Regions from separate parts of the Microbulbifer sp. MCCC 1A16149 genome, predicted to be linked through region 2. Evidence: predicted binding sites of a transcription regulator. Region 2 holds the regulator's gene; each other region holds the start of a gene.
The links. Region 2 encodes sigma-54, which starts transcription at its own class of promoters, with help from an activator protein. Its sites were predicted from a motif close to TGGCACANNNNTTGCNNT; they were not measured.
Positions count from the first base shown of each region.

Region 1: xdhA (xanthine dehydrogenase small subunit) is a predicted target of sigma-54. The motif match lies at 8,114-8,131, and genes of this name have one in related genera.
Region 3: ACONT6_RS11295 (CmpA/NrtA family ABC transporter substrate-binding protein) is a predicted target of sigma-54. The motif match lies at 8,019-8,036, and genes of this name have one in related genera.

Region 1 covers NZ_CP185959.1:2,894,423-2,904,169, forward strand. The annotation lists gene ACONT6_RS12220 (hemerythrin domain-containing protein) at 1-382, shown strand, start outside; gene ACONT6_RS12225 (FAD-dependent oxidoreductase) at 568-2,580, shown strand; gene ACONT6_RS12230 (cytochrome c3 family protein) at 2,581-3,924, shown strand; gene ACONT6_RS12235 (Tll0287-like domain-containing protein) at 4,026-4,493, shown strand; gene ACONT6_RS12240 (NCS2 family permease) at 4,652-5,971, opposite strand; gene ACONT6_RS12245 (nucleoside hydrolase) at 6,212-7,309, shown strand; gene ACONT6_RS12250 (TetR/AcrR family transcriptional regulator) at 7,310-7,963, opposite strand; gene xdhA (xanthine dehydrogenase small subunit) at 8,192-9,646, shown strand; gene xdhB (xanthine dehydrogenase molybdopterin binding subunit) at 9,639-9,747, shown strand, end outside.
Region 2 covers NZ_CP185959.1:1,006,700-1,016,446, reverse strand. The annotation lists gene hisD (histidinol dehydrogenase) at 1-40, opposite strand, end outside; gene hisG (ATP phosphoribosyltransferase) at 76-714, opposite strand; gene murA (UDP-N-acetylglucosamine 1-carboxyvinyltransferase) at 874-2,136, opposite strand; gene ACONT6_RS04135 (BolA family protein) at 2,202-2,435, opposite strand; gene ACONT6_RS04130 (MlaC/ttg2D family ABC transporter substrate-binding protein) at 2,553-3,116, opposite strand; gene ACONT6_RS04125 (KpsF/GutQ family sugar-phosphate isomerase) at 3,702-4,673, shown strand; gene ACONT6_RS04120 (KdsC family phosphatase) at 4,753-5,313, shown strand; gene lptC (LPS export ABC transporter periplasmic protein LptC) at 5,408-5,971, shown strand; gene lptA (lipopolysaccharide transport periplasmic protein LptA) at 5,958-6,509, shown strand; gene lptB (LPS export ABC transporter ATP-binding protein) at 6,583-7,308, shown strand; gene ACONT6_RS04100 (RNA polymerase factor sigma-54) at 7,542-9,017, shown strand; gene hpf (ribosome hibernation-promoting factor, HPF/YfiA family) at 9,186-9,476, shown strand; gene ptsN (PTS IIA-like nitrogen regulatory protein PtsN) at 9,531-9,747, shown strand, end outside.
Region 3 covers NZ_CP185959.1:2,672,172-2,681,918, reverse strand. The annotation lists gene thiE (thiamine phosphate synthase) at 1-1,158, shown strand, start outside; gene ACONT6_RS11320 (HesA/MoeB/ThiF family protein) at 1,172-1,942, shown strand; gene ACONT6_RS11315 (type IV pili methyl-accepting chemotaxis transducer N-terminal domain-containing protein) at 2,007-2,831, opposite strand; gene ACONT6_RS11310 (alginate export family protein) at 2,938-4,182, opposite strand; gene ACONT6_RS11305 (ABC transporter ATP-binding protein) at 4,315-5,202, opposite strand; gene ACONT6_RS11300 (ABC transporter permease) at 5,275-6,267, opposite strand; gene ACONT6_RS11295 (CmpA/NrtA family ABC transporter substrate-binding protein) at 6,386-7,768, opposite strand; gene ACONT6_RS11290 (OmpP1/FadL family transporter) at 8,474-9,747, opposite strand, start outside.

The DNA.
Region 1 (9,747 bases), 1.9 Mb from region 2:
CAAAGAACTGATCCAGATCTATCAACGCATATGGTCAGAGGGCTATGAACGGCAGGATTTCCGGAAAATTTCTGAGCTATTGAAAGCCTTCAAATCGACGTTCCAGGCCCACCTGATAAAAGAAAACGTGAGCTTTTACGTGTACTTGGAACAATCTCTCGGCGATGACCAACATACGCTGCAGATCGTCAAAGATTTCCGTTCCGATATGAATGATATTGCCAATGCCGTAGTGCAGTTCTGCAAGCGCTACTCCCGTGAAGTTTTTACCGGGAAGATGCTGATGGACTTCAAGCAGGAGTATGAAAAAATCGGCGAGGCGCTGACCAGAAGGGTTTCCCTGGAAGAACGGGAGCTATATACGCTGTACCGTTACTCGTAACAGGAGTTCCGTCGGCAGACCGACAGTCAAAAACAGTTTGATCCACAGCTGCAATTTTCAAAGGGTCCATTGCAGAAAATACGAATATATCTCTTTAGAAAGACAACAATAACAAAAGCAGGGTTGATGATGACTCGAGGGAATACCCGTAATACGGGTACAGGGAAGTACTTCGGGGGGAACTTGTGACTGAAGTTTCCATGGAAAAGCAGTTTTCAAAAGCGCAGTCCGAAACCAACCAGAAAACTGCGGGCTACCCCATCTATGTAGTCGTCGGTGCCGGTCCGGTGGGCGTTCGATGCGCAGAGCGCTTGCTGGAAAATAGTGAAGACGCACAGGTTGTACTGATCGGTGCGGAGGACGAAGCCCCGTATAACAGGGTCAGGCTGTCCCAGTACCTATCTCAGGAACTCTCCCTGCAAGAACTGGAAAACCCGGTCCGGAAACAATCCGCCGGCCGCCTTGCCGAGTTTCACAATCGCCGAATTACCCGTATTGATCGACAAGAGCGTATCGTCTTCGATGAGGAAGGCGCACCCCAACCCTATACCAAACTGATCCTCGCTACCGGATCCCGACCGCGAGTGCCCGATATTCCCGGCGCACACCTGGAAAATATCATTCCCTTCCGCGATCTGCGCGATGCCAAGGTTCTCACCCGTCTGCGCGATAAGAGTCAAACCATTCTGGTAGCAGGTGCGGGCGCACTGGGATTGGAAGCCGCTGCGGCACTTAAGACACAAAAAAACCGGGTTGTACTTCTCGCCCGAGCGGGCTTACTCGGTGGAAAACTGAGTACCACATCAGAAGATTATCTCAAGGCTGCCCTCAGCGTACTCCAGGTGGAGCTGATAGCCGGTGCCGAAATCGAAGTGTTCAACGGCAGCAAGACTGTGAGCAATGTCCAGCTCTCCAGCGGGGAAAACCTGCACGTAGATACCGTTGTCCTGTGTACCGGCATCACCCCGGAAACCACATTGGGTGAGGAATCTGGTCTCGACACCGCACGCGGCATCCAGGTTTCTTCCTTTATGGAAACCAGCGATCCGGATATTTACGCAATCGGTGAATGTGCCGAATTTGCAGAACAGGTGTACCAATTGGTGCGCCCCGGCTTCGAGCAGGCCGACATCTGCGCGCGACATATCTGCGCCCAAAAAGATAAAGACATTCCGACGCCCTATTCCGGCAGTCGCACCGATATCGAACTCAAGATTTCGCATATCCCCTGTGCACTGCTTGGCAAGACAGAGCCCGGTGGCAATACGAGTGTGTATCGTTATGAAAACCGCTTCAGAGGCCAGTGCCGGGAAATCTACCTGCGCGAGGGAAAGCTGGTAGGTGCCAGCTTGATCGGCGCCTGGAGTGAACGCGCCCGGATTAGCACAGCCGTCAACGATGGCGAATCGATTTCAGCGGATGCGCTGTGTCGGTTTGAACAGGACGGATACCTGTGGACAAAGCAGGAAAAGCAGGGAATAAAACAGCAACCGGACAGCTACCTGGTCTGTCAGTGCAATGGTGTCAGCAAGGGAGAGCTTTGCGCAGCCATCGCCAATGGAAAACGCTCGCTGCATGATCTGGAGATGGAGACTCAGGCTGGATCGGTATGCGGCAGCTGTCGACCGTTCATGGCAGAGCTGCTCGACACCCCCGTTCCCAACCTCGTCATGCGACACGCGACGAGTATCTTATTGATATCCCTGCTCTCCCTGTTGTTGATTGCAATCGCGGTTTTTCTGCCCGCGCCCGATGTCAGCAACAGTGTGCAGGTCAACTGGTACCTGAAAAACCTCTGGTACGACAATTTCTGGAAGCAGGTGAGCGGCTACACACTGCTCGGGCTGTGTCTGCTGACCGCCAGCCTAAGCCTGCGCAAGCGCCTGAAAAAGCGCAATCTCGGCCACCTGGATCACTGGCGCTACTTTCACAGTATCGTCGGCTGCGTCGCGCTACTGGTGCTCATTGTCCATACTGGCTTCCGACTTGGCGACAACCTTAACCTCGCACTGATGCTGGTATTCCTCGCGGCTACATGCACCGGCTCCCTGGTGGGGGTATTTATGGCCCGCAATCACCACTGGACCGACCTGAAATTGCGCGAGCACCGCAAGTGGTGGTCCCGGGTTCACTACGCGCTGCTGTGGGCACTGCCGGTATTAATCTTTTTCCATATCCTCGCCGTGTATTACTTTTAAATGAATAACTATAAATTCAAGTTCTGGCACTACGGCCTGGTACTGACCGTTTGTGTTGCCGCGCTGATCACGTACAACCTGGAAGCCTCGGATAAATCTTATTTTCTCAGCGGTGAGGCCACCCACGGCCACCACCAGGTGGAACTCGCCTGTTACACCTGCCACGGTGACGGCTTCGCGGGCCAGGAAGTGATCCAGCAGGCGTGTACTGGCTGTCACAGTGAAGAACTGGCGCTGGCAAACGATAGCCACCCGCGCAAGAAATTTCTCGACCCGAGAAATGCCAACCTGTTGAACCAGCTCGACGCGCGCCAGTGTGTGTCCTGCCACACAGAGCACAAACCGGAAATCACCCACGAAATGGGGGTTACCCTGGCCGGGGATTTCTGTGTGCACTGCCACAGTGATATCGCGGAAAACCGCCCCAATCACGCCGACTTTGGCTTCGATACCTGCGCCAGTGCCGGTTGTCACAACTACCACGACAACCGCTATCTGTACGAGGGATTCCTGACCGCACACATAGGTACTCCCGACTTGCTTGAAGGCGGACAGCTTCCCCTGCGAACCCTGGTGGCCGGCTGGAAAGAGGCACACCCTCATAGCGAACCCCACCAGGTAGCGTCGCCGGATATGGCACTGCCATCGGATACCGGTGACGCGACCGCAGACATCGTTGGCAACTGGCTGTCCAGTACCCATGCGCAGACCGAAACCAACTGCAGCAACTGCCACCGTGATGGTCAGTGGCAATTCAGTAGCGCGGAGATAGTTGACACCTGCGGCGACTGTCACAGCCAACAGCGGGATGAATTTACCGGGGGTAAACACGGTATGCGCCTGTCACAGGATGTGCCCGAGGCATTTCGAAGGGAGTCCGGTGCAATGACGCCGTTGGAAGCCGTAATCCCGATGAAAAGTACTGCAAAGGGTGAGCTCAGCTGCATCAGCTGTCACGGTGCGCACGAGACTGACACGCGCTACGCCGCCGTAGACGCCTGCCTCAGTTGTCACAACGATGAACACAGCCTGGCCTACCGCGCATCTGCACACTTCAACCGTTGGCAGTCGGATGCTTCAAGTGGTGTCAGCTGCGCCAACTGCCATATGCCGCGAGAGGTGCGCGGCGATCAGGTTGCGGTCAACCACAACCAGAATCACAACCTGCGCCCCAATGAAAAAATGCTGCCGGTATGCCTCAGCTGCCACGGAATCGAGTTCTCCGTTGCTGCGCTGGCAGACAAGCAGTTACTTAAGAACAACTTCAATGGTCCGGTAAAAAACCAACACGAGACGTTCCAGCTGATTCGTGAACGGATCGCCAAGATTCAATCCAGCAAGTAATCCCATCAGGAGGGGAAACCATGCGAACTAGAGCGTTCATCTTGGCTGCAGTGGCAGCGCTTTCAGGTTGTGGGGAAAAATCAGGAATCGAACCCCAGAGAATGGCCGATGCGATTTTCGCAGTCATCGAGGCAGACCGCGCAAGCTATACCACCAATGTGGTCAACCGACTGCAGAATGAAGAAAAAGTCATCAAGGCGGATGAGCACTGGCAAGACAATCAGGCACTGCCGCTGCCCGCGCAAATGATGCGCATGGGGGCCGAACGTGTGGCGGAACAGGAATCCGGTTTCAATTATGCGTTACTGTCCCAGTGGGCCATCAACAAACAGAACAAGCCGCGCACAGAGTTAGAGCGCCAGGGCCTGGAGTTTATTGTCGAGAATCCCGGACAGAACTTCTACGGAACCGAGAAGCTCGGCGACACTGAATATTTCACCGCGGTTTATCCAGACGTGGCCGTGTCTCCCGCCTGCGTCAGTTGTCACAATGAGCATGTGGACAGCCCGCGCAAGGACTTCGAGCTGGGACAGACCATGGGTGGTGTGGTGATCCGTTTCCCCCTATGAGTTGTGGATAAGTTTTCATGCGCGGTTTCCGCCAATAAAAAAACCCGGCTTTTGCGCCGGGTTTTTTTATTGGCGGATTTACCGGCGCGAGGCCGGGAAAGCCTGGAAAGCCTGAAAAGCGCTCCTGACCACCCGCCTTTGCGTCAGGCCAGTCGCTACTATAGAAAAGCGAACTTCAGCACAAAGATACTAGCTACCAGATAAACCACCGGCGGACACGTCTTAAACTGGCCATTGAGCAGCTTGATACCTGCGTAGGAAATAAACCCGAGACCAATACCATCGGCAATGGAGTATCCCAGCGGCATCGCCAGTGCGGTAATCACCGCTGGCGCGCTCTCACTGTGATCACTCCAGTCCACATCCGCCAGGCTGCGCGCCATCAGGCAGGCCACAAACAACAGCGCCGCGGCAGTGGCATAGGCCGGTACACTCTGCGCCAGCGGCGCAAACAGCAGGCACAGCAAAAACGCCAGCCCGCAGACGATTGCCGTAACCCCCGTGCGGCCACCAGCCTCAACCCCGGCAGCACTCTCGATATAGCTGGTCGTCGATGAAGTCCCCAGTAACGCACCACCCAGGGTGGCCCCGGAGTCGGCCAGCAACGCCTTGCCAAGACGGGGCAGCGAGCCGTCCGGGCGCACCAGACCAGCGCGATTGGCCACCCCCACCATAGTACCCGCGGTATCAAACACATCCACCAGCAGCATGGTGAGGATTACCGTGACCATCGATATATCAAATGCACCGGCAATATCCAGCTGCATCAGTACCGGTGCCGGTGAAGGGGGCATGGATACCACGCCTTTGAACTCCACCGCCCCAAGTAGCCAGCCGGCCGCACTGACCGCGATGATGCCAATAACCACCGCTCCGGCGACACCGCGCTGGGAAAGCGCTGCGATCAACACAAAGCCAACCAGACACATGAGCGGCTCGAACGCCGTGAGATCGCCAAGAGATACCAGCGTGGCCGGACTGTCGACCACAACTCCGGCATTGCTGAGCGCCACGATCCCCAGGAACAATCCTATCCCGGCGGAAATACCCAGTTTAAGATTGCGCGGGATGGCGTTGATCAGCCATTCGCGAAACGGCAGCAGGCTCAGCGCCACAAACAATATTCCGGACAGGAACACCGCCCCCAGCGCTGTCTGCCAGGGATGCCCCATCCCCAACACCACGGCATAGGTAAAAAACGCATTCTGCCCCATGCCCGGCGCGAGCCCCACCGGATAATTACCCAGCAGCCCCATAAGAATGGAACCAAACGCTGCCGCCAGGCAGGTCGCCACGAACACCCCACCAAAGTCCATACCGGTCTCGGAGAGCATCGCCGGATTGACCACGGTGATATAGGCCATGGCCAGGAAGGTTGTCAGCCCCGCAAGCACCTCGCGGCGCCAGAAGTTTGCCGACACCTCCCCCTTCAGCGACGTCGCCGGCCCGAAATTGAAGTACTCCACCACTCTCTGCATATCAGTTCACCGATGTTCTCGTTCCCAATTAAGTGGGCCAACCCCAAACAGGTGTAACCCAGATGCTTTTAACGACTGCAATTTTTAAACCAAGTGGTCAACTTTTTGGCGCGACACTTGCTTACCCGTAGAGAGCACAGACTGCTCCCCGGTTTGACTGTGGAGGATTCCCAATATGGAAGGCTGTCTGTTGCGGCGAAGGACACAGTAAAACACCACAACGATGGTTTGACCCCCACGATGAAAAAACGAACACCTCTCAGTATTTTCTGCATCTGCCTGCTGATCACTTTGCTGTCGAGCGCCCACGCGTCCAGTCCGCGGCCGGTGATCTTCGATACCGATATGGCTATCGATGACTGGTCTGCGCTGCTGGTGCTGGCCATGCATAAGGAACTGGAGCTGGTCGCCGTTACCAGTAACGGCGCCGGCGAAACCCGCTGCGCCCCCGCGCTGGACAATATCGGGGCGCTGCTCGACCTGACCGCCAGCGGTGACGTGAAGATCGCCTGCGGAGACGACTACCCCATGGACGGATACTTCGCATTTCCGGAGCCCTGGCGGCAGCAGGCCGACACGCTCTCCGGCATTACATTGCCCGACAGCACCCGCACCGCCACTGAAAAGCACGCAGTGGATGTCATACACACCACCCTGGCCGACAGCGATCAACAAGTCGTATTGGTAGCCACCGGGAGTCTGACCAACATCGCCCAGTGGCTCGAAAAATACCCAGCAGATACCGATAAGGTCCAGCGTCTGGTCATCATGGGCGGCGCCTTTGAGGCCCCGGGCAATATCATCGTGCCCGGGTTTACCGACAACCACCCAAATACAAAAGCGGAATGGAATATTTTTGTCGACCCAGAAGCCGCGGCCCAGGTTTTCGCCTCCGGACTGCCCATTGAAGTCGTCGGTCTGGATGTCACCAATCAGGTGAAAGTAACCGAGGCATTCGCCCGCGACTTCAAAGCGGTTGCGAAAACCCCGGCTGCGCAGTTCTGGGATGCGGTGTTGGATGACAACGACTGGTTTATCGAATCCGGGGAATACTATTTCTGGGACGTACTGGCGGCACTGGTGGCACTGGACCCGGCCTTCTGCCAAGGAGACATGGCACCGGTTACCGTCAGCCTGGAAACCGGATCTCCCTGGCAACCATCATCCCTACGCTCAATCCCCAATATCACCTACAGTGGCGCCGAGCGGCGACACCTGGATGCGGAGAAAAGTGGCATTACCCGCACTGGCGGTGACAACCCGGCGGTAAAAATCTGCCGTGAAACCGACGCCGAGCGAGCCTTTAACCTATTTACCCAGACTCTCAACCAAAGCTGATCAGCGGGGGGCTTCCAGCCCTACTCCGGCGAGGATGGAGCGGCTGAGAAAGTCTGCGATGCGGTCGATCATCGACCGCTCGTATTCAGCGCGGTTGAGAATGGTCAGCACCTGCGCCTCGAAATCCGCGTAATGCTGCGTGGAAGACCAGATCAGAAAAATCAGGTGATAGGGGTCCACCGGTGCCATTTTCCCGGCAGCGACCCAGGCTTCAATCACCTCCGCCTTTTTTCTCATCCAGGGACGCAAATCATTGCGTAAATAGTCCCGCAAGTGCGGTGCCCCCTGAATGATTTCCATCGCAAACAGCTTGGAAGACTGCGGGTGGGTATAAGAAAGCTCCACTTTGCGGCGAATAAAACGGTCGAGTACCTCGGCCGGATCATCCTCCGCGCGCAGCTCATCGAAGTGGTCGTTCCAGAGGACAACAATTTCCTCCAGCACCGCGACATAGAGATTCGACTTGGTTTTAAAGTAATAGTGCACATTGGCCTTGGGCAAACCTGCGCGGTCCGCAATGGCCTGAATACTCGCCCCGGCGAATCCCTTGAGTACGAACTCCTCTCGCGCCGCCCCGAGTATCCGCTCCAGGTTCTGGTCACGGATCTTTCCGCGACGATAGGTTCTTTTTGTTTCTGCCGAGCTGTCAGCCATTGTTATCAACCATTGCCGTAAAGTCCCTGAAAGAATCCCCGAAGTTGTCCATTGCGACAAGATTACCTAGCGCCGCCCCATTAACGCAACTTGCGTGCCAGAGGCCTCCAGATAGAAAGAATAAGGTCACCCCATTAAAACCTGTCCAGTTGGCCAGCTTTTTGCTTGAGCAGTATCTATCGGATGCAAGTCTTCCGGATTCGGTAAAAAAAGCTGCTGGAGCCTCTGTTGAAATTTGTCCTGAATCACGATCTTGTCGAGGAAACCGCACCCGCTGCGGATACCACGCTACTGCGCTATCTGCGGGAGTCCAAACGCCTGTGCGGCACCAAAGAGGGCTGCGCTTCCGGCGACTGTGGTGCCTGCACGGTATTGCTGGGAGAGCTGGACAACGGGCGTATCCACTACAGCACTGTTAACGCCTGTATTACCCCCGTCGCTGCTGCCAACCGCCGCCACCTTGTCACCATTGAGGCCCTGGCCAATGGTGGAAAACTACACCCTGCGCAACAGGAAATGCTGGACAACCACGGTTCCCAATGTGGTTTCTGCACACCGGGCTTTGTCATGTCGCTGGCGGGCCTGCACCAGCAATTGCTTGCGGGCGAATATGCGCAGGCGGACCGCGCGCAGGTGTGTGAAGCCATCTCCGGTAACCTCTGCCGCTGCACCGGCTATCGCCCCATCGTCGATGCAGGCCTGAAAATGGTGCAAGCGCCTGACGAAGCGCACCGTCTCGACGCACAGACGCAAATCGAACAACTGGCCAGTATCGCCGACACAGACGCGCCAGCGGATTACCTCCAGCCACAGAGCCGCAAAGAACTAGAACAGGGACTGGCCCTGCATCCAGATGCTCGCCTGATCGCCGGAGGCACTGACCTGTTACTGGAAGTCACCCAGCAGTGCCAGCCCATTCGCAAAATGATCGATCTGTCCGGTGTAAAGGAGCTGCACCGTATCGAAGAGCGCGACGGTGTGATTCACCTGGGCGCGGCGTTGACTTATCGCGAGCTGGAAACATTCTTTGCCGGTCGCTCCCGCAGTATCAGCGCCCTGTTTGAACGCATTGGTTCGCGCCAGATCCGCAACCGCGGCACCCTGGGCGGCAATATCGCCAATGCCTCGCCCATTGCCGACCTGCCACCACTGCTATTAGCGCTGGACGCCAGCATTACCCTGGCGGACAACCGCGGTGACGAGCGCCAACTGCCCCTGTTGGATTTCTATCGAGGCTACAAGGAAACGGCACTGGAAATCGGGGAATACCTGGCCGAGATCAGTTTCCCCGCCAGGGCTGTGAATGATTTCCACCGGGTTTATAAAGTCAGTAAGCGGCGCGAGGACGATATCTCCGCAGTAATGGCGGCCATCCGTTTGCGCACCGGGGCCCGCGAATACGGCGACGAGTTTACCGAGGTGCGCATTGCCTTCGGAGGCATGGCGGCCACCCCGGTGCGAGTCACCACTGCCGAATCAGAACTTCTCGGGTCTAACAGACAGGATGAAAGCGCGCTCCACGCTGCACTGGCCGCTGTCGCAGAATCTCTAAAGCCCATTGGCGATGTCCGCGCCAGTGCCGACTACCGGTTGCAGATCGCACAGAACCTGCTGCGCAGTGCCTGGCACGCGTTGAATAGCGAACGGTCCAGGAGCCACGCATCGGAGGCGCTCCATGCGTAAGCTGCCAAAAGCACTGGAGCGCGTGCAAACGGAAAGTGCACACAAGCCCACGTCTATCGCCCACGAGTCGGCCTACAAACACGTTACTGGTCGCGCACAGT
Region 2 (9,747 bases):
GGTTTCCGGCATCCAGCCGGCGGATGGAAAATTCATTCATAGTCGTTCGATCGAAGATGCGTTTGCGGAATGGGCTCAGTCGGCTTTCTGCGCGTTTACCGCCTGCGCCAGCTGCTCGATCAGCGCACTGATCGCACTGTATTTCATTTTCATGGAGGCCTTGTTAACAATCAGGCGGCTGCTGATATCGGCAATATGGTCCCGCGCCTCAAGGCCGTTTGCCTTGAGGGTATTTCCGGTATCCACGATATCCACGATTTCATCCGCAAGATCCATCAGCGGTGCCAGCTCCATCGCGCCGTACAGCTTGATGATATCCGCCTGACGCCCCTGGGCCGCGTAATACTGTTTGGCAGATTGCACAAACTTGGTTGCCACCTTGATACGGCCACTGGGCAGCGCGGCCCCCTTGATACCGGCGGTCATCAGGCGACAGCGCGCAATATTCAGATCAAGCGGCTCATAGATATTGCTGTCGTCATGCTCCAGCAGATTGTCCTTGCCGGCCACACCCATATCCGCGGCACCGTGCTGAACATAAGTCGGCACATCCGAGCCACGCAAAATCAGCAGGCGCACATTTTCCTGGTTGGTAGGGAAAATCAACTTGCGGCTTTTGGCAATGTCTTCCAATGGCTCGAGGCCAGCGGCAGCCAACAGCGGCAGCGTTTCTTTGAGAATACGCCCCTTGGTCAGGGCAATGGTGATCTGCATAACGATTATGATTATCTGATGCGCCCGGCAAGTGCCGGGCCGGAAGAAAGAGGCTAGCCCCCAATGCTCGCGGGAGCTTATCGGCTCAGAGACAGCTGCGCCAATAAAAATCTAGAATAAACCTAGACGGGAAACATATAGCCCCCGCAAAACTGACTATCAGCCAGGGACGCGACGGATATTGGCACCCAGCTGCTGCAGCTTCTCTTCGATACACTCGTAGCCACGGTCAATATGATAAATACGATCCACGATGGTTGTCCCCTCGGCGACCATACCGGCGATAACCAGACTGGCAGAAGCGCGCAGGTCCGAGGCCATTACCGGAGCCCCCGTCAGTTTTTCAACGCCGGTAACAATCGCGGTATTACCCTCGAGGATAATATTTGCACCCATGCGATTGAGTTCGTGCACCTGGATCAGGCGGTTCTCGAAGATGGTTTCCACCACCGTGCCCTTGCCTTCAGCCACCGCATTCATGGCGGTAAACTGGGATTGCATATCGGTCGGAAAAGCCGGGTATGGTGCGGTGCGGAAACTGACCGCCTTGGGTCGATTGCCCTTCATATCGAGCTCGATCCAGTTATCACCGATACTGATATGGGCCCCGGCCTCTTCAAACTTCACCAGCACCGCGTCGAGGATATCCGCACGGGTATGAGTCAGACGCACCTTGCCGCGCGCTGCTGCGGCAGCGGCCAGGAAGGTACCGGTTTCGATCCGGTCGGGCATGACGGTGTAGGAACAGGGAGCCAGGCGCGGTACCCCGTGCACACGAATGGTATCAGTGCCAGCGCCCTCGATCTGCGCACCCATGGCCATCAGGAATTCCGCCAGGTCGACGATTTCAGGTTCACGTGCGGCGTTGTGCAACACCGAGGTACCCTCGGCCAGAGCCGCCGCCATCAGCAGGTTTTCGGTACCGCCGACCGTGACCTTTTCCATCACAATATTGGCGCCCTTCAGGCGGCCATTGCTGCGGGCACGGATAAATCCTTCATCAATGGTGATTTCCGCCCCCATGGCCTCGAGGCCCTTGAGGTGGATATCGACCGGACGGCTACCAATGGCACAGCCACCGGGAAAAGAGACATTTGCCACCCCGTGACGGGCCAGCAGTGGCCCAAGCACCAGGATTGAGGCGCGCATGGTCTTCACCAGCTCGTAGGGCGCCGTCAGGTCATTGACCGAGCGTGGATCGATTTCCACCCCCAGCTTTTCGTCAATCGTGACTTCAGTTCCCATGCACCGCAACAGGGTGATCATGGTGGTGATATCGTTGAGGTGTGGGAGATTGTGAATCTGCACCGGCCCATCAGCCAACAGCGTTGCTGCCAAAATCGGCAACGCAGAATTCTTGGCCCCGGAAATTTTTAGCGTTCCGGAAATGGGGCTGCCCCCTTCGATAATCAGCTTGTCCATTCGATCTGGTTTCCCATTGCGGAGCAAAAAACTGGACACAAACCAGGTTTGTGTCCGGACTACATTTATTCGCCGGCTTCTTCGGGCGTAAGGGTTTTCATCTGCACGGCGTGCAGGGTGCCATCGGCGATCTTTTCGGACAGTGCTCCGTACACCAGCTGCTGCTTCTTGAGCCGGCTCAGGCCATTGAACGCTTCGCTGATAACCGTCAGTTGGAGGTGGCTGCCCTCGAAAGACGCTTCAACCTGGCTTCCGGGGATTTGCCCTTCAATCAGGGCTTTGATCTGATCTGGTTGCATAGATGGGGCTTACAGTCGTGTTAAAAGCGCGCAAGTGTACTGGAATAAGTAACCCGGCGCAGCCGCCATTCTCGCGACTGTGCCGGGCCCTTACGTATTCTCACGCATTCGGGCACATCAACCCACTTTGTCCGCTGCAGACCAGCTGGCAATGACTCTGTCGATATCGCCGCCGTTCGTCTGCATGGCCTGAGAGAACTGGCCGCGGAAGGTTTTACCCAGGTTGACGCCGTTCAGAATCACGTTAATCAGCTTCCACTGACCACTGCGATTGCGAACGAGGGTATAAGAGACCTTGGTAACACCCTCTTTACTGCGCACTTCCTGCAGTACATTGACCCGATTACCGCTCGGGGCGGACCCCGGATTCAGCACTTTCACGTCCATATTGCCGAAAGTGGCAACACCCCGGGCAAATGTCGCCACCAGATCGCGACGGAAAGCACTGGCAAATTTGGCGCGCTGGGCTGGGGTCGCCTGCTTGGCGTACTTACCCATCACACCGCGGGCGATAAAGTCGAAATCCACTACCGGTGCCAGTACCCGATCGACAGCCGAGTAGTACCCTTGCGGGTTGGAGTTAACGCTTTTCCCCTCGCTGCGGATCACGCCCAGCAGCTCGTTGGAGACCCCTTCGATCACGGTGTAGGGGTTCTGCGACGCTGAGGCAAATGGTGCCACGCAACACAGCAAGAAAACGGATAACAATGCCCGAACGCGGGCGGTAATCCGCTGATCAGATTTACGGGCTTGGATGGTCATGGCGGGCGTTCTCACAGAATATCTCCCATTGGCAATTCGTCCCTTGGATACTCGCCACAAGAAAAAGTGTCGTGGCGACGCCGAAATTTTTCGCTGGTGGGCTGGAGTGACCGATTTCCCGTTCGGTCTTTCTCGGTAGCTGACAATAGCGGCGGCAAACTATACCATGGCGGCGCTTCGGACAAGCGGCACTGGGTCACTATCGCCATGCTGAGCGGTCGCACTCCCCCGCCCGCAATCCGCCGGCTCGATGGTTGCAGCCGGGATGAATCGGCAAACCAGGCGGTCAGGCCAAAACAGGATCCCATCAGCGCTTACCGAGTCTAGCTGCGCAACGATATTTGCGGCGCGACCGACATTAAAAGGTTAGCACGTCAGCCCACGGGGCAGCGGAGAAGAACCGCCACAAGCCAGCGCCCTGAAACGACAACGCTTCTCTAAACTGAACTGCAGCGAGGCCAACTCTCACGGGCCCCGCCCCAGCGAACCCAGGCGAGATTTACTATGGGAACAGATCTGATCATTGAGGCCGGACGCCGCACCATCTCCATGGAGACCGAGGCAGTGGCTGCCCTGGAAGCCCGTATCGGCGACGATTTCAAACGGGCATGTGAACTGATCCTGTCCTGCAAGGGCCGCGTGATCGTATCCGGCATGGGCAAGTCCGGCCATATAGGCCGCAAGATTGCCGCCACCCTCGCCAGCACCGGCACCCCCAGCTTCTTTGTCCATCCGGGCGAGGCGAGCCATGGCGACCTGGGCATGATCACCCGCCAGGACCTGGTCATCGCGATTTCCAACTCTGGTTCCTCCGCAGAAGTGCTTACCCTGCTGCCCCTGCTCAAACGCCTCGGCATCCCCATGATCAGCATGACCGGCAAGCCGGACTCACCGCTGGCGCAATCCGCCGATGTGAACCTCGACATCGCCGTCGACACCGAAGCCTGCCCGCTCAACCTGGCCCCCACCTCTTCGACCACGGTCACCCTGGTGATGGGCGATGCACTCGCGGTGGCACTGCTGGAAGCGCGCGGCTTTACCGCCGAGGACTTCGCGTTTTCCCACCCGGGAGGCGCACTGGGTCGCCAGTTGCTGCTGAAAGTGGAAGATGTCATGCACGCCGGCGACGAATTACCCCAGGTAGCGCCGGAAACGCCACTTTCCACAGCGCTGCTGGAGATGACCAGCAAAGGCTTTGGCATGACAACCGTGGTCGACAGCGATGGCCGGCTGCTGGGGGTATTCACCGACGGTGACCTGCGCCGGGTGATCGACCAGAAGCAGGAGCTGGATAGCGCCACCATGGACCAGGTGATGAGCCGCCGCCCCAAAACGGTCAGTGCCCACACCCTCGCTGCAGAGGCGCTGCGTATCATGGAGGACAACAAGATCACGGCACTGGTCGTTGAGGATCCTGAACACCACCCCATCGGACTCCTGCATATGCACGACATCTTGCGCGCCGGAGTCATCTGACCCGGCTCTCGCAAGCCTCGCACCCGGGCGTACAGATACCTGCACAAAACGATAGCTATATAGATAGAAGGGACACCCCGTGAACCAGCAGCAACCGCACACAGAACAGGACATCCGCGACAAACTGAGCCGGGTGCGCCACTTGATCCTCGACGTGGACGGCGTGCTTACCGACGGCCGACTGTATTTCGACAACCATGGAAACGAACTGAAAACCTTCCACACCCTGGATGGCCACGGCATCAAGATGCTGCAGCAATCCGGTGTCGCCGTGGCCATCATTACCGGCCGACGCAGCTCCCTGGTGGAAAAGCGCGCGCACGACCTGGGTATTACCCGTCTGATCCAGGGCCGGGAAGACAAGTACACGGCGTTTCTGGAGCTGTTCGCGAACGAGCCCTACGATATGCAGCACATCGCCTACATGGGGGACGACTATCCAGACCTGCAAGTGATGACACGGGTGGGCTGCCCGATCGCGGTCCCCAATGCGGCACCACCGGTACTCGAACGCGCGCTGTTTGTCACCGAGCGGAGCGGGGGTATGGGTGCGGTACGCGAAGTGTGCGACCGGATCATGCATGCTCAGGACACCTTCAACGCGGCACTGGCACCCTACCTCGCCGACGGCGACAGGTAGTCCGTAGCGCCATCGCCTGAACCAACAGGCCACAGCGAAGACTAAATGAGCGGCCAACTGAAATTGGCTGTCCACTCAAGGAAACGAAAAACGAATGCGCACCTGGCTACCCCTGGTCATTGTTGTCACCCTCATCTCCCTCGGGCTGTGGTTTACCGAAAGCCCGCCCGAGCAGTTGATGGGCAAGCGCCCCACCCAACAGGAACACAACAAGGCCGCGGACCTCATCATCAGGAACGCCCGCACGCGCCATTTCAGCGCCGGGGGCACACTCGCCTACGAAGTGGACGCCGAGCGCGTAACCTTTTTCCAGTTCGCGCGCCGCGACCGCGCTGACCTCACCGAGCCACGCATGATGTTCTATCAGGGCGAAGATTCCCGCTGGCGCACGGAATCCCGCTCCGGCGTGGCCTACAACAACGGCCAGCGCGTGGTGCTGCGCGGCGATGTCTCGATCCGGGAATTACCGGAACCGGGTATTACCCTGCGCACCCCCAGCATTACGATCAAGCCGCGCGAAGAATTCGCCGAGACGAATAAACGCGTTACCATTACCGACGGGCCGAACCGCACCACAGGCAAAGGCCTGCGCGCCGACCTGAAAAAAGACAAAGTAGAAATCCTGTCTGAAGTGGAAAGCAGCTATGAAGCCAAATAACTCGACCCACCCTGCGGCGCGCAGTATCGCCCGCGCAGCCTGTGCGACACTGATCGCCACACTGCTATTTGCTGCCAACAGTCAGGCCCTGCCCAATGACCGGGAACAACCGGTCAAGGTTTCCGCGGACAAACTGGAAGCCAATCGCAGCAAGAATCTGTCGGTGTACAGCGGCAACGTGGTGATCAGCCAGGGCTCCCTGCAGATCCGCGCCGACCGCGTAGAGGTGCACGGCAATACCAAAGGTGAAATCAACAAGGTGGTTGCCACCGGCAAGCCTGCACACTTCCAGCAGCAGGTTGAGGAAAGCACCACCCCGGTCAAGGCGCGCGCCAAACGCATCGAATTTCTGGTCAGCAGCGACGCCCTGCAACTCACCGGAGAAGCGTTTGTCGACCGCGATGGCAACACCCTGTCTGCCGAGCGCATCGACTACGACCTCAATAGCGAGCAAATGCAAGCCCAGGGACAGTCAGAACAGAAGCGGGTAGAAATGATCTGGAAACCGGAATCCAAACCGGCACAAAACGACCAGTAAGCGCCGCCAGCCCGACACACAATATTCAACAAGCGGACCGCCCACAGCGGCCCTACAGATACCGGATTGCAACATGCCGACGCTCAAAGCGTTACACCTCGCCAAGCAGTACAAGAAACGCAAAGTCGTTCAGGACGTTTCCGTGAGCGTTTCCAGCGGTCAGGTCGTCGGCCTGCTCGGCCCCAACGGTGCCGGCAAGACTACCTGCTTTTACATGATCGCCGGCCTGGTCCAAGCGGATGCCGGGCAGGTGCTGATCGACGATGAAGACATTACCGGCTACTCGATGCATGGCCGCGCACGCAAAGGTATCGGCTACCTGCCGCAGGAAGCCTCGGTATTCCGTCGCCTGTCGGTAGCCGACAACATCCTTGCCATCCTCGAGACGCGCAAGGACCTGAACCGCAGCCAGCGCCAGCAGCAGCTGGAAGCACTGCTGGAAGAATTCCATATCACCCACATCCGAGACAGCCTGGGTATGGCCCTGTCCGGCGGTGAGCGCCGTCGCGTCGAGATTGCGCGCGCACTCGCCACCAACCCCGCCTTCGTCCTGCTCGACGAACCTTTCGCCGGGGTAGACCCCATCTCGGTCAATGACATCCAGCAAATCATCCGCCACCTGAGGGATCGAGGTATCGGCGTGCTGATCACCGATCACAACGTGCGCGAGACCCTGGATATCTGCGAAACCGCCTACATCGTCAGCGAAGGGCATATTATCGCCTCAGGCAACCCCAAAGACGTCGCTGCGAACAAGCAGGTGAAAGACGTATATCTGGGACACGAGTTCACCATTTGACCCAAATCCGGGGGATCCATCTGCTCAATCCCCCGCAATCCTAGACAGCCATCACAAATAATACCGGCACAACCAGAAGCAAAAGTCGTTTCGGCACACTTATTGCTTAACCTGCCTCTTGTGTTCCGATTTGCCCCGGGGTAGTCTGCAGGAAATGAGCTTTACGCCGCCGTAACAGATACAGATTCTGTACAGCGCACCAACGCCAGATAATTCTGCCGGCATACCCCCTTATGAAGCAGTCACTCCAGTTAAAACTCGGTACCCAGCTGACGATGACGCCCCAGCTGCAACAGGCCATTCGCCTGCTGCAGCTGTCGACCCTGGACCTGCAACAGGAAATCCAGTCGGCGCTCGACAGCAATCCGCTACTGGAATCGGACTTTGACGAGCACGCCGGCGAGACACACCAGGATCAGAACACCCCCGCCAGCTCCGAAGGCCAGGAGCGCGAAGCCGCCGAGCGCGAGAGCGCCCTCGAGGCCAAGAACGAGTCCACTGCCGATGGCGACTGGAACAGCGAGATCCCGGATGACCTACCGGTGGATACCCGCTGGGACGACATCTATACCGGCGGCAGCTACACCGGCGGCGACGGGGAAGACTTCGCCCTCGAACACCGCAACGCGGTATCCGAGAGCCTGCAGGATCACCTGCTGTGGCAGCTCAATCTCACTCCGCTAACCGATGGCGACAAGCTGATCGGCGAGTCACTGATCGACGCCATTGCCCCCAACGGTTTCCTGGATTCAGACCTGGACGAAATGGCCGAGGCCCTCGAAGTCGAAATCGACGAGGTTCTCGCGGTCCTGAAAACCATCCAGCAGTTTGAGCCGGTGGGCTGTGGCGCCCGTGACCTGCGCGAGAGCCTGCTGCTTCAGCTGCGCCAACAACCGACGGAAACACCGTGGTTGCCCCAGGCATTGATCGTGGTGGACCAACACCTGGACCTGCTGGGGAAACGGGACTTTCGCCAACTGAGCCGCCGCACCCGCCTCAGCGAATCCCAGCTGGGCGAAGTCATGCGCCTGATCCAGACCCTCACGCCCTACCCCGGCGAGGCTTTTGGCGGCGAAGAGCCCCAGTATGTGGTGCCGGACGTCATCGTGAGCCGTAGACAGCAGCGCTGGGTGGTGGAACTTAACCCCGAAACAACGCCCAAGCTACGCATCAACGACGCCTATGCATCGCTGATCAAGCGCGCCGACAACTCCAGCGAGAACAACTACCTGCGCGACAACCTGCAGGAGGCGCGCTGGTTCCTGAAAAGTCTGCAGAGCCGCCACGAGACCCTGCTCAAGGTCGCCAGCTGTATCGTGGAAAAGCAGCAGGGATTTTTCGAACTGGGACCGGAGGCCATGAAACCCATGGTGCTGGCGAACATTGCCGAAACCATCGGCATGCACGAATCCACCATTTCCCGGGTAACCACCCAGAAGTACATGCTCACCCCACGCGGTGTGTTCGAGCTCAAGTACTTCTTCTCGAGCCATGTCAGCACCGACTCCGGCGAGGATGCCTCATCTACTGCCATCCGCGCACTGATCCGCAAGCTGATCGACGCCGAGCAGCCGCGCAAGCCCCTGTCGGACAACAAGATCACCCAGGAGCTGGATTCACAGGGAATCAAGGTGGCCCGACGCACGGTGGCGAAATACCGGGAATCCATGGGAATCCCCTCCTCCAGCGAGCGAAAACGACTGGTTTAACCAGTCAGGTCACAAAGCCGGGGCACTGCAACCCTCCCGCGATCATTTTCTGAGCGACCAATGCACCGACATTGAGTGTATCCTTCCATTCTGGCGCACTTCCTAGTAGGGTTGCCGCCCTGTGCGGGGGTGCTGCCAAATTGTGTTGCACCCGATGAGGAGAAATCCATGCAGATCAATATCAGTGGCCATCATGTTGACGTAACTCCGGCCATTCGCGATTACTGCCTGACCAAACTGGACAAGCTCTCCCGCCACCACGACCTGATCACCAATACACAGGTCATACTTTCCGTCGACAAACTCATCCAGAAAGCCGAAGCGCGGGTTCACGTGAATGGCAAGGATGTGTTTGCAGATTCGGAATCGGAAGATATGTACGCGGCGATTGATTCTCTCGCCGACAAACTCGACCGGCAGCTGCTGAAACACAAAGAAAAGTTACGCAGTCACCGCTAGTCGTAACACAATCAGGTTACCGGCTGGCCTGTACCGCTAGATCATCAGTAAGTTATGACATTGGACGCACTACTCTCTCCCCGCCTGAGCCTTTGCCACCTGGCGGGGAGTAGCAAGAAAAAGCTATTACTCAACATCGCCCAGGCGATTTCAGAACAATACCCCGATCTGGATTCCGATACCGTTTTCAACCAGCTGGTAGCCCGGGAGCGCCTCGGCTCCACCGGTATTGGTGAGGGTGTTGCCATCCCGCACTGCCGCCTGCCCGGCT
Region 3 (9,747 bases), 1.7 Mb from region 2:
GAGCTTTTACCCCTGTGCGATCTGATAACCCCCAACACTGAGGAGCTGGCGTGGCTAACAGACGTCAGTGCGGGGACAGTACTGGGAAGCGCTGAGTCTATTGTGGCTGCTGCACGAAGAGTGCGCGGTGATTGCGAGAGTGCACTGCTGGTTACCGGTGGCCATTTTGAAATAGAACCGGGTACCACCGCTGACCTGCTTTGTCGCGGTTGCGACGACACTGTGACGGAAGACTGGTTAATCGGGCAGAAAATTGATACTCGCAACACCCACGGTACCGGTTGCACCCTGTCGTCAGCCATCGCAGCACTGCTTGCTCAGGGTTACCCGCTGCAGGACGCCTGTGTGGTGGCTAATGCCTACGTGCGACACGGACTGCGGCTGGGCACTAGCGAACACATTGGCGCTGGCCCCGGTCCGGTAGGGCACTGCGGGTGGCCGCAGGAATTGCAGGATTTCCCACAGGTGCTGGTAAAAGGGAGTGAGCGGGCTAAGCGCTACGGCTGCCACTCCCAACAGCTGGCGGAGCGACATGCGGCGGAGTTTGCCCAGCCCGACAGCAATCGGTTGGGAGTCTATCCGGTGGTGGACTCGGTTGAATGGATTGAGCGGCTGGCAAAAGCCGGTGTGCGCACGCTGCAGCTGCGCATCAAGAATCCCGGAGATGACCTCCGCCGACAGATCGAGCGAGCGGTTGCCATCGGCCGCGATTACAGCCTGCGTCTGTTTATCAATGATTACTGGCAACTGGCGATTGAGTGCGGTGCCTACGGTGTGCATCTCGGTCAGGAGGATCTACAGAGCGCGGACCTGAATGCGATTCAGGCCGCCGGGCTGAAACTGGGCATCAGCACCCACGGTTTCTTCGAGCTGCTGTACGCATACCAGTTTCGTCCCAGCTACCTCGCCATCGGCGCCATCTACGCTACCAATACCAAGGATATGAGTGACCAGTTGCAGGGGCCCGAGAAGCTCGCCCGTATGGCGGCGCTGTTGCCTGACCATCCACTGGTCGCCATTGGAGGGATCAATCTCCAGCGTGCTCCGCTGGTTGCGGCGAGCGGGGTGGGGAGTATTGCCGTGGTCACGGCAATTACCAAAGCACCGGATTACTGCGAAGCTGTGGCACAATTGGCGACAGTATTAGAGTCCCACTGACCGGAGTGCCGTCATGTTGAGCCGTAAACAGCTGCAGCGCTACAGCCGCCAGATTATGTTGTCCCAGATTGGAGAATCCGGTCAGCAAAAACTGGCCGGGGCAAAAGTGATGATTGTGGGGCTCGGCGGCCTGGGCAGTCCCGCGGCGTTATACCTCGCTGCGGCGGGCGTCGGTGAGCTGCACCTGGTGGATGGCGATCGGGTGGAAATCTCCAACCTGCAGCGCCAGGTACTCTACAAAACCAATCACCGGGGCAAGGAAAAGGCACAGGTCGCCGCCCAGCAATTGATGGCGGCCAACCCCGAAATCCGGGTTCATGCCCACTGCCAGATGGCGGATACGGCGTGGTTGACGGCGCAATTACCCGAGCTGGGAATCGACCTGGTGCTGGATTGCACCGATAACCTGGATATCCGTCACGTCATCAACCGCGTCTGCCGGGAACTGCGGGTGCCGGTGGTAATGGCCTCGGTGCGCGGCTTTTCCGGACAGCTGGTAAGCTTTGATTTCCGCGCGGAGGGCGGCCCCTGCTACGCCTGCCTGTTCCCGCCACAGCTGCGCGATAGCGATCTGCCGGAAGTGGAGAACTGTTCCACCGTGGGTGTGATCGGGCCAGCGCTGGGGATGATGGGCAGTGCTCAGGCACTGGAAGCGATCAAGCTGCTGGTCGGCCTGCCGTTGTCCAGCCTGAATCGGTTGCAGCTATTCGAGGCTGAGAGTCTCGAGTGGCGGGCACTGGCTCTACCGGTAAACAGCGCTTGCCCGGTTTGTGGTCAGAAGTAACTTTTTAGGGGCTCAGGTGGGAGCCCCTTATTGCGGCGGCACGTTATTCGGCGCAGATCAGTTATCAGCGCGCCGCCAGCTCCACGGCATTCAATAGTTCCGCGTACTGTCCGGTAATCACATTCATATTGCGCAGCATGATATCGGTGGTGCCGGTTATCACATGAATCTGGCGCGCCTCTGACATATGCATCTCTCCGTCAAACCCGCGGCTGGCATAACTCAGGTGTCCCCGGGTTTTGAGCAGGTTGCGGGTAATTTCCGGGGTATTCAGCGGGCTGTCCATTAAAAACGCCAGCATCTGCTCGAATTCAGCAAGATCCTCGTATAACAGCTTGCTGCCATCGCTGCCCGCTACTCCCCAGAATTGCGCCACGTAGTTTTTGGCAATGCGCTGGGAAAGCATGCGTTGCCGCCCGGAGACATTTACCAGCTCGGCACTGCTGTGGTGGGCCAGCGCTTGCAGACGCATTACATACGCATGCGCTGCGGGGAGCAGGGTATTGCTGCGTTGGAACAGCTCCGCGGCGGTAAATTTACTCACCGGTTGCCGCGCGATCGCTGAAAAATCCTGCCACTCCTGCTGTACCAGTTTGAGCGTACTGCGCACCGGTGCAGCGGCTTCGAACGCCGCAAGCTGATTCAGATTGCGTTCAAATTCCGCCATCGAGCGCTCGAACACCTGCTGGTGCTTTTCGGCTTCTGGCTGTATGCCTCTGAGGATATAGGATTGGGTGATTCGCTGGGAGAGCATCCGTTGGCGACCGGCGATATTGATGGCATCGCCCATATTGAACCCGGGGGTTACCGATGGGGTGTCTTCAGCGGCAACAGCCATGTTCAACGGAAGCAGTAGAAACAGCAGTATCAGGGCAAAGGTGTGTTTCATCTTTACATTCCTGAAATTGAAAATGGGAGGGAAAAATCCCCGGCCTTGCGGCCGGGTAAGACTCAACGAGTGGGTTGGGGTACTTCTGTGTATCCTGTGAGCAGGATCAGAATTGCGCTGCCGCAGTGAGCCAGAGCTTGTTGGTGTCAACGCTGAAGTCATCTGCGGTGTAGTTGCTGTACTTCATGCTGAGATTGACCCCGGCGAGTTTGCCTGCAACCAGAAACCCGGCTTCGCTGCCGAGCTTGTCCATGCCGGATACGCCGCTGTCATCAGAACTGAGCTGGTGATAGTTGAGTGCAAACTTGACGCCGCCCAGACTGGTGCCGACCGTCAGGTAAACATCTTCAATACCGCCGACAATATTGCCGGTGCCGCCGCCGAGAAATTTATCGCTCCAACCCTGGAACTTATGCAGCGTCGCCAGGGGAGTAATGAATTGTCCATCTGCACCATCCGCGCCCAGCAGCTCGTAGCCCGCTGCGAGTGTCACTGCACCAAGTTTGTAAGCGCCTTCAGCCAGCAGGTAATCGGCGTCGTAATCTGCCGGGTTGTTGGCCGCAGAAGACTGGGTAGCATATTCCAGCGCATAGCTCAGGGCTTCCTGACTACCGGCGAAGCGGACACCGTAGGTATCGGTGGAGAAAGCCGCGGCATCCTCATTGTCAATCAGGTAGGCGTAGCCACTCAGGGCACCGGCGGACAGGCCTGCGTATTTTGCATTCAGTAGATAGGTGTCATTGGTGTGGTCACCAATGGGACTGTCTTCACCGAAGATACGATTGACGTTGTGTACGTGTGCCAGGAACAGGGTGGTGTCGGCAATGCTGGTATTACTTGCACTAAATCCGTCGTACGTCTGTTCGTTCTGGCGGAAACCGACACCGCCAACAAAACGTTGGTTGTCCAACAGAATTCGCTGACGTCCGTATTTAAACGTGGTGGCACCAGTGGTGTAGGCCAGATAAGCCTGGTTGACTTCGGTTCCTTCGGGGTCGCCGATGCCACCTTCAAAATCGGTGATATGCGTAACGTCGTCCATTTCGATCAGAGTGCTGAAGCCCTGATAAGTGGCAGAAGAATAAGTGAGCCGCGTCTGAAGGCTGGTTAAGTCCACATCGTTACCATCTACGTCGACCATCTCGGTACGCGCACGGAAGCCGAGAGTGGCTTCACCCTGGGCGAGGGCTTCGCCGAAGCTGGTTACTGCGGGCGCTTCGGTTTCCGTCATTTCCTGCGCAAAGGCGGGTGCGGTTACCGTTGCGACACTCAGGGTGCTAACAGCGAGTGCGAGTGTTCGGCGTTGAACTGCGGATTGGAGAGCGTTTGTCAGAAGGTTCTGGCTTTTCATGTTGTTTTCCTTTTTCAGAGAATCGTGTAGTTCCTTTCGCCCCCTGCTCAGTTTTTTGGGCGCAGGGGCCCCTGTCGACAGCGTTGACCCACTGTCGCTCAGGTAATTCGGTTTGCTATTTTATGCGGTAATTCAGGCTGCGTTATCAACAGTTTCCGGTACGCTCGTTTTGTTTTTTGACGTCGCGGAGGAAGAAGTTTCGGTTTTCTGGGGTTTGGACTTTGTTGTCGGCACATCGGGTTTACTGTGACGTTCGTGCAGGAACTTCAGAACTTTGGCCCGGTACTGGTTGTAAAGCTGGTCATCGGCCAGCTCCAGTCGATGCCGTGGTCGCTCGAGGTTTACGTCAAGGATTTCGCCGATAGTAGCGGCGGGGCCATTGGTCATCATCACGATGCGGTCAGAGAGCAAGACTGCTTCGTCCACGTCGTGGGTAATCATGATCACGGTGTTATTCAGCTCGGCCTGGATCTCCATCAGGGAATCCTGCATATGTGCACGGGTCAGTGCATCCAGCGCGCCGAATGGTTCATCCATCAGCAGCACCTTGGGCTGCATCGCGAGTGCGCGGGCGATGCCGACGCGCTGCTTCATACCACCGCTGATTTCCCCGGGACGCTTGTGCATGGCGTGACTCATATGTACCAGTTCCAGGTTGTGTTCGATCCACTGGCGCGTCTCTGCTTTGGATTTACTACGGCCGAATACCTGCTTTACCGCCAGTTCGACATTTTCGTACGCCGTGAGCCAGGGCAGTAAAGAGTGGTTCTGGAAAACCACAGCACGCTCCGGGCCGGGTTCGGTCACTTCCTTGCCATTAAGAATGACGCCACCACGGGTTGCCTGATAGAGCCCCGCAACCACATTCAGCACGGTGGATTTACCGCAGCCGGAATGACCGATCAGGGATACGAATTCACCCTGCTGAATTTTCAGGTCCACATCCCGAAGGGCAGTGAAAGGTCCCTTGGGAGTAGGGAATTCCATATCGATATGACTGATATCCAGAAGTACACTCATTGTCTCGATCTCCACAAATTTAATTCGGTAACTGTGCTGGTTTCTCTATGCCTACGCTTTCTGTTCGCTCCGTTATTGCGCGGCGGAGTTGTCCCAGGAAACCAGTTTCTGTAGTGCCAACATGCCGCGGTCCAGCAGAAAGCCAATAAATCCGATCACCAGTACCGCGGCCATAATGCGCGCGAGTGAATCGGAGCTACCGTTCTGAAATTCATCCCAGACAAATTTTCCGAGCCCCGGGTTTTGTGCAAGCATTTCCGCCGCGATCAGTACCATCCAGGCCACGCCCAGAGAAAGGCGCATACCGGTGAAAATCATCGGTACCGAGGCAGGCAGTACAATTTTCTGGACATGTCGCAGTGCCGGCAGACGCAGTACCTTGCTCACATTCACCAGGTCGTTATCAATGCCAGCAACGCCTACGGCTGTATTGATCACCATGGGCCACAGGCAACACAGGGTCACAGTAATCATTGAGTTGAGGAATGATTTGGCCACCATTGGCTCCGGGGTGGTGTACACGGCGGAAACCACCATGGTCACTAATGGCAACCAGGCTAGCGGCGACACCGGCTTGAAGATCTGAACGATTGGGTTCACAGCACTGTTCAGGGTTTTACTCAGGCCGACCGCAATCCCCAATGGAATGGCAATGGCAACGGCTAACAGGAACCCGCTCATGACCGTGATCAGGCTGGTAAAGATCTGGTCAATAAAGGTTTCCTTGCCGGTATAGTCGCGGATTTTGGGAACATAAGAGGGGTCTTCGGCAACACGCTTTGCATTGCGGACTTCCTGGCGTTCGTAGAAGGCGTGCTCCTTTTCTCGCGAGCGCTGGTGTTCACTGTAGAGCGCATCGAACTGTTCCATCACTGCAGAGGGGCCGGGGAACTTGCCCAGAGAGGTATCGATCTTTTGTGCGGTGACAGACCACAGAAGCAGAAAGGCAAGGATGCCAGCCAGCGGCAACGCCACCAGGCGAATGGCATTACTCAGCCAAACACTGTTCAGTTGCGGCAACCTGAAACCATAAAACTTTCCGGTGTTCACAGTAGTGGTGTTCATCTTCTGTTACCTCGGCACTCTGAATGAGTGTATTCGTTGAGTTTTCAAATGACTTTTGATTGTTATCTTTCGATGCGAACCGGGACCCGGCTGGCGAGCCCGGTTCGCTCTAGGTTGATCAGAGCTTCTGGCCAGACTTCAGACCGATAGAAAACTTGTCGATATACTCGTTGGGTTTCTGGCCGTTGTAGACGATGCCGTCAATAAAGTGAGTCTGCGGATCGCGGAAGCCGTCTTCGGTGGCAAAGTCGGGGAACTGTTCCGGCTTGGCCAGCTTCTCAGCGATCAAAGACTTGGCGGCGGCCTCGTAGATATCCGGGCGATAGACCTTGGAGGCGAGTTCCTTGTACCAGGTATCCGGCTTGTCTTCGGAAATCTGGCCCCAGCGACGCATCTGGGTGAGATACCAGATGGCATCGGAGTAGTAGGGGTAAGTGGCGTTGTAGCGGAAGAAAACATTGAAATCCGGTACTTCGCGCTTGTCACCTTTTTCGTACTCGAAGGTGCCGGTCATACTGTTGGCGATGACATCGTAGTCGGCACCTACATAATTGGATTGCGACAGGATTTTCACTGCCTCCGGACGGTTTGCGTTGTTGTTTTCGTCCAGCCACATGGCGGCGCGGATCAGGGCGCGGGTAATACGCACAGTGGTATTTGGATACTTCTCGGCGAACTCTTTGGTTATTCCGAATACTTTTTCCGGGTTGTCTTTCCAGATTTCGTAATCGGTAACTACCGGTACGCCGATATCCTTGAACACCGCCTGCTGGTTCCAGGGTTCACCAACGCAGTAGCCGTAAATGGTGCCGGCCTCGAGAGTGGCGGGCATCTGCGGGGGCGGGGTGACAGACAACAGTGCGTCTGCATCGATCTGGCCGGAGATGTCTCCCTTGTGCGGCGCGTAGTAGCCGGGGTGAATGCCTCCGGCAGCCAGCCAGTAGCGCAGTTCGTAGTTGTGCGTGGATACCGGGAACACCATACCCATATTGAACGGCTTGCCATCTGCCTTGTATTTTTCCACCACAGGCTTGAGTGCATCGGCCTTGATCGGGTGCACCGGGCGTCCGTCTTCCATCTTCGGAATATTCGGCTTCATCTGTTCCCAGATGGTGTTGGAAACCGTGATGCCGTTGCCGTTCAGGTCCATGGAGAAAGGCGTGATGATGTCGGCCTTGGTGCCGAAACCCATGGTGGCAGCGATCGGCTGGCCCGCGAGCATATGCGCGCCATCGAGGCGTCCATCGATAACGCCATCCAGCAGGACTTTCCAGTTGGCCTGGGCTTCGATGGTGACGTACAGGCCCTCGTCTTCGAAGAAGCCTTTCTCATAAGCGACGGCAATGGGAGCCATATCAGTGAGTTTGATAAAGCCGAACGTCAGCTCTTCTTTTTCCGGGTAGCCGAGGTCCTCTGCGTTGACTGAAACTGATCCCGAGGAGAATCCCACGGCCAGTGCCAGCGAAGCGGCAAGTTTCTTGAAGGGCTTTTTCCATTGCATGGTTATTGTGCTCCTGGTCTTTTTAAGATTTCAGTTTTGTTAGTTCGAAAAATCTGGCCAAAAAAAACGCCCACCGATGACCTGCCTCCAGGGACAGGATCGGTGAGCGCCTCTGCTCAAGGGCATCGCAGTACGATGCCGGTCTGATTGTTATTCGGGCGACAGGTTGCCCGCTTGTTCAACGGAAATGAGGTGCCGGGATTGGCGAATCATTTCACTACGGAAATTTCGTTCCGCACTTACCGAGGCCTTTGCAGGCTCTATGCCAACTTTTTTCACCGGAGATAAACGCGTGGGCCGTGTATGGGCAGAGATCTACTCGGTACGAAGGTTGAGATCTAGTTAGGTGCGATGGTGTAACTTATTGTATTTGCAATAGATTTTGAGTAGATCCTGGCAAGGGGGTATTCCTGGCTGACATTGATCTAGCTGCTGCGGCAGGATAAGTAAGTGAGGTGGGAAGGCGCGCCAGAGGTGTGTCGAGGTGCGATTTTGATCGCTTCGTTGCGGTGTTGATTCGGCGTCAATGTGGTTCCAATGTGGTGCCGACGGAATAATCTTGGTGCATGGCGAAAATCGGGCTGGGCGCTTTCGGTGCGAACTGGCGGGGTGATTTGGTGCATGCGCATTAAAAGCGGGCGCAAGTGGGCAAAAAAAACCGGGCACTGAGGCCCGGTTTGAAAGCAAGTTCTGACGTTACCTGTTTCAGAAACTGTAATTTAGAGAGGCGCCTACCAACCAGGCTTCCAGGTTGGTGGTACCGCCGTCAAAGTAAGTGCCAAGCCCAACATCCGGAGTCAGAGGCAGTGCCTGGAATTCCTGGATGCGTTCATCGTCACCCCACAGATAAGCCAGACCACCGTCGATGCTCAGCTGATTGTTGACTTTGTAGGTACCACCGAAAGTTACCCACTGGCGATCTGCATCGGGGATGGAGAGGGTGCGCCAGGTTACCGGCAGACCCTGGCCAGCGCCCAGGCCGAATGCGGCGGACTCTGCGATGGCGTCGTTGTTGAAGCCATCTCTAGCGGCGCCGTTGTCGTAGGCGTAACCAACACGCCAAGTCACTTCATCACAGGGGTAGTATTCAACCCCGAGGCTGTAGCGCCAGCCACTTTTGAAGTTTTCTTCCTTAATTTTTAGCGGGTTGTATTCCGGGAAGGGTTGACCGTTGACGCGCTGGCGGGGGAAGAAGGCTTCCAGGCGTTGGAAATCGTCCCAATCTGTCCACATGGCTCCGAGAGCTACGCCCCATTCATCGTGGAAGCGATGGTAAAGTCCCAGTTCGAGCGTGTCTGGCAGATCGAGCGTCAGATTTGCACGCTCATTGTCAAACGGGAGCCCGGTGTTGACACTGGTTAACAGATCCGAATTTACGTCGGCCTCGATTTCAGGGTCCAGTTCTGACTGGTACGAAACACCGATATGGGTGCGGCCGTCTACGCTGCGCCACAGCATGCCTACGCTCCAGCCATATTCCCAGTCATCGCCATCGGCATCAAGGATACGCGCATTTGAAACAGGGCCACCCAGTACCTGTTCAGCCAGTGGGTCCAGCAGGAAGTTATTAGGTACTTTGCTCTTCAGCGTAGCGTCCGCATACAGGATATTCGCGGATACACCGATGCTGAACTGGTCGTTCCAGTCGAAGGCAACAGAAGGAGCAATATTAACGGACAGTAGTTCGGTTTTGTCAGCGATGTGGGTGACCGGCCAGCTGCTGTTGAAGTCGGTTTCCAGACCATAGTCGGTATTCATCGCCAACCCGAAAGACCAGCAATCGTCAAAGGGCACTGCAAGATAGGCGTTGGGTACCACGGCGCTACTTGCGTAGTCATCTGCGGTATCAAAAATGGAACCCGCGAGGCTCGGGCCTGTAGCGGTGAGCAGGTAGTAATCGGTGGTGCCGGCCGCATCGATTTCAGGATTTACGTAGGTAGCACCAATAGAAAAGGCCATCTCGTTAAACAACGCGGAAC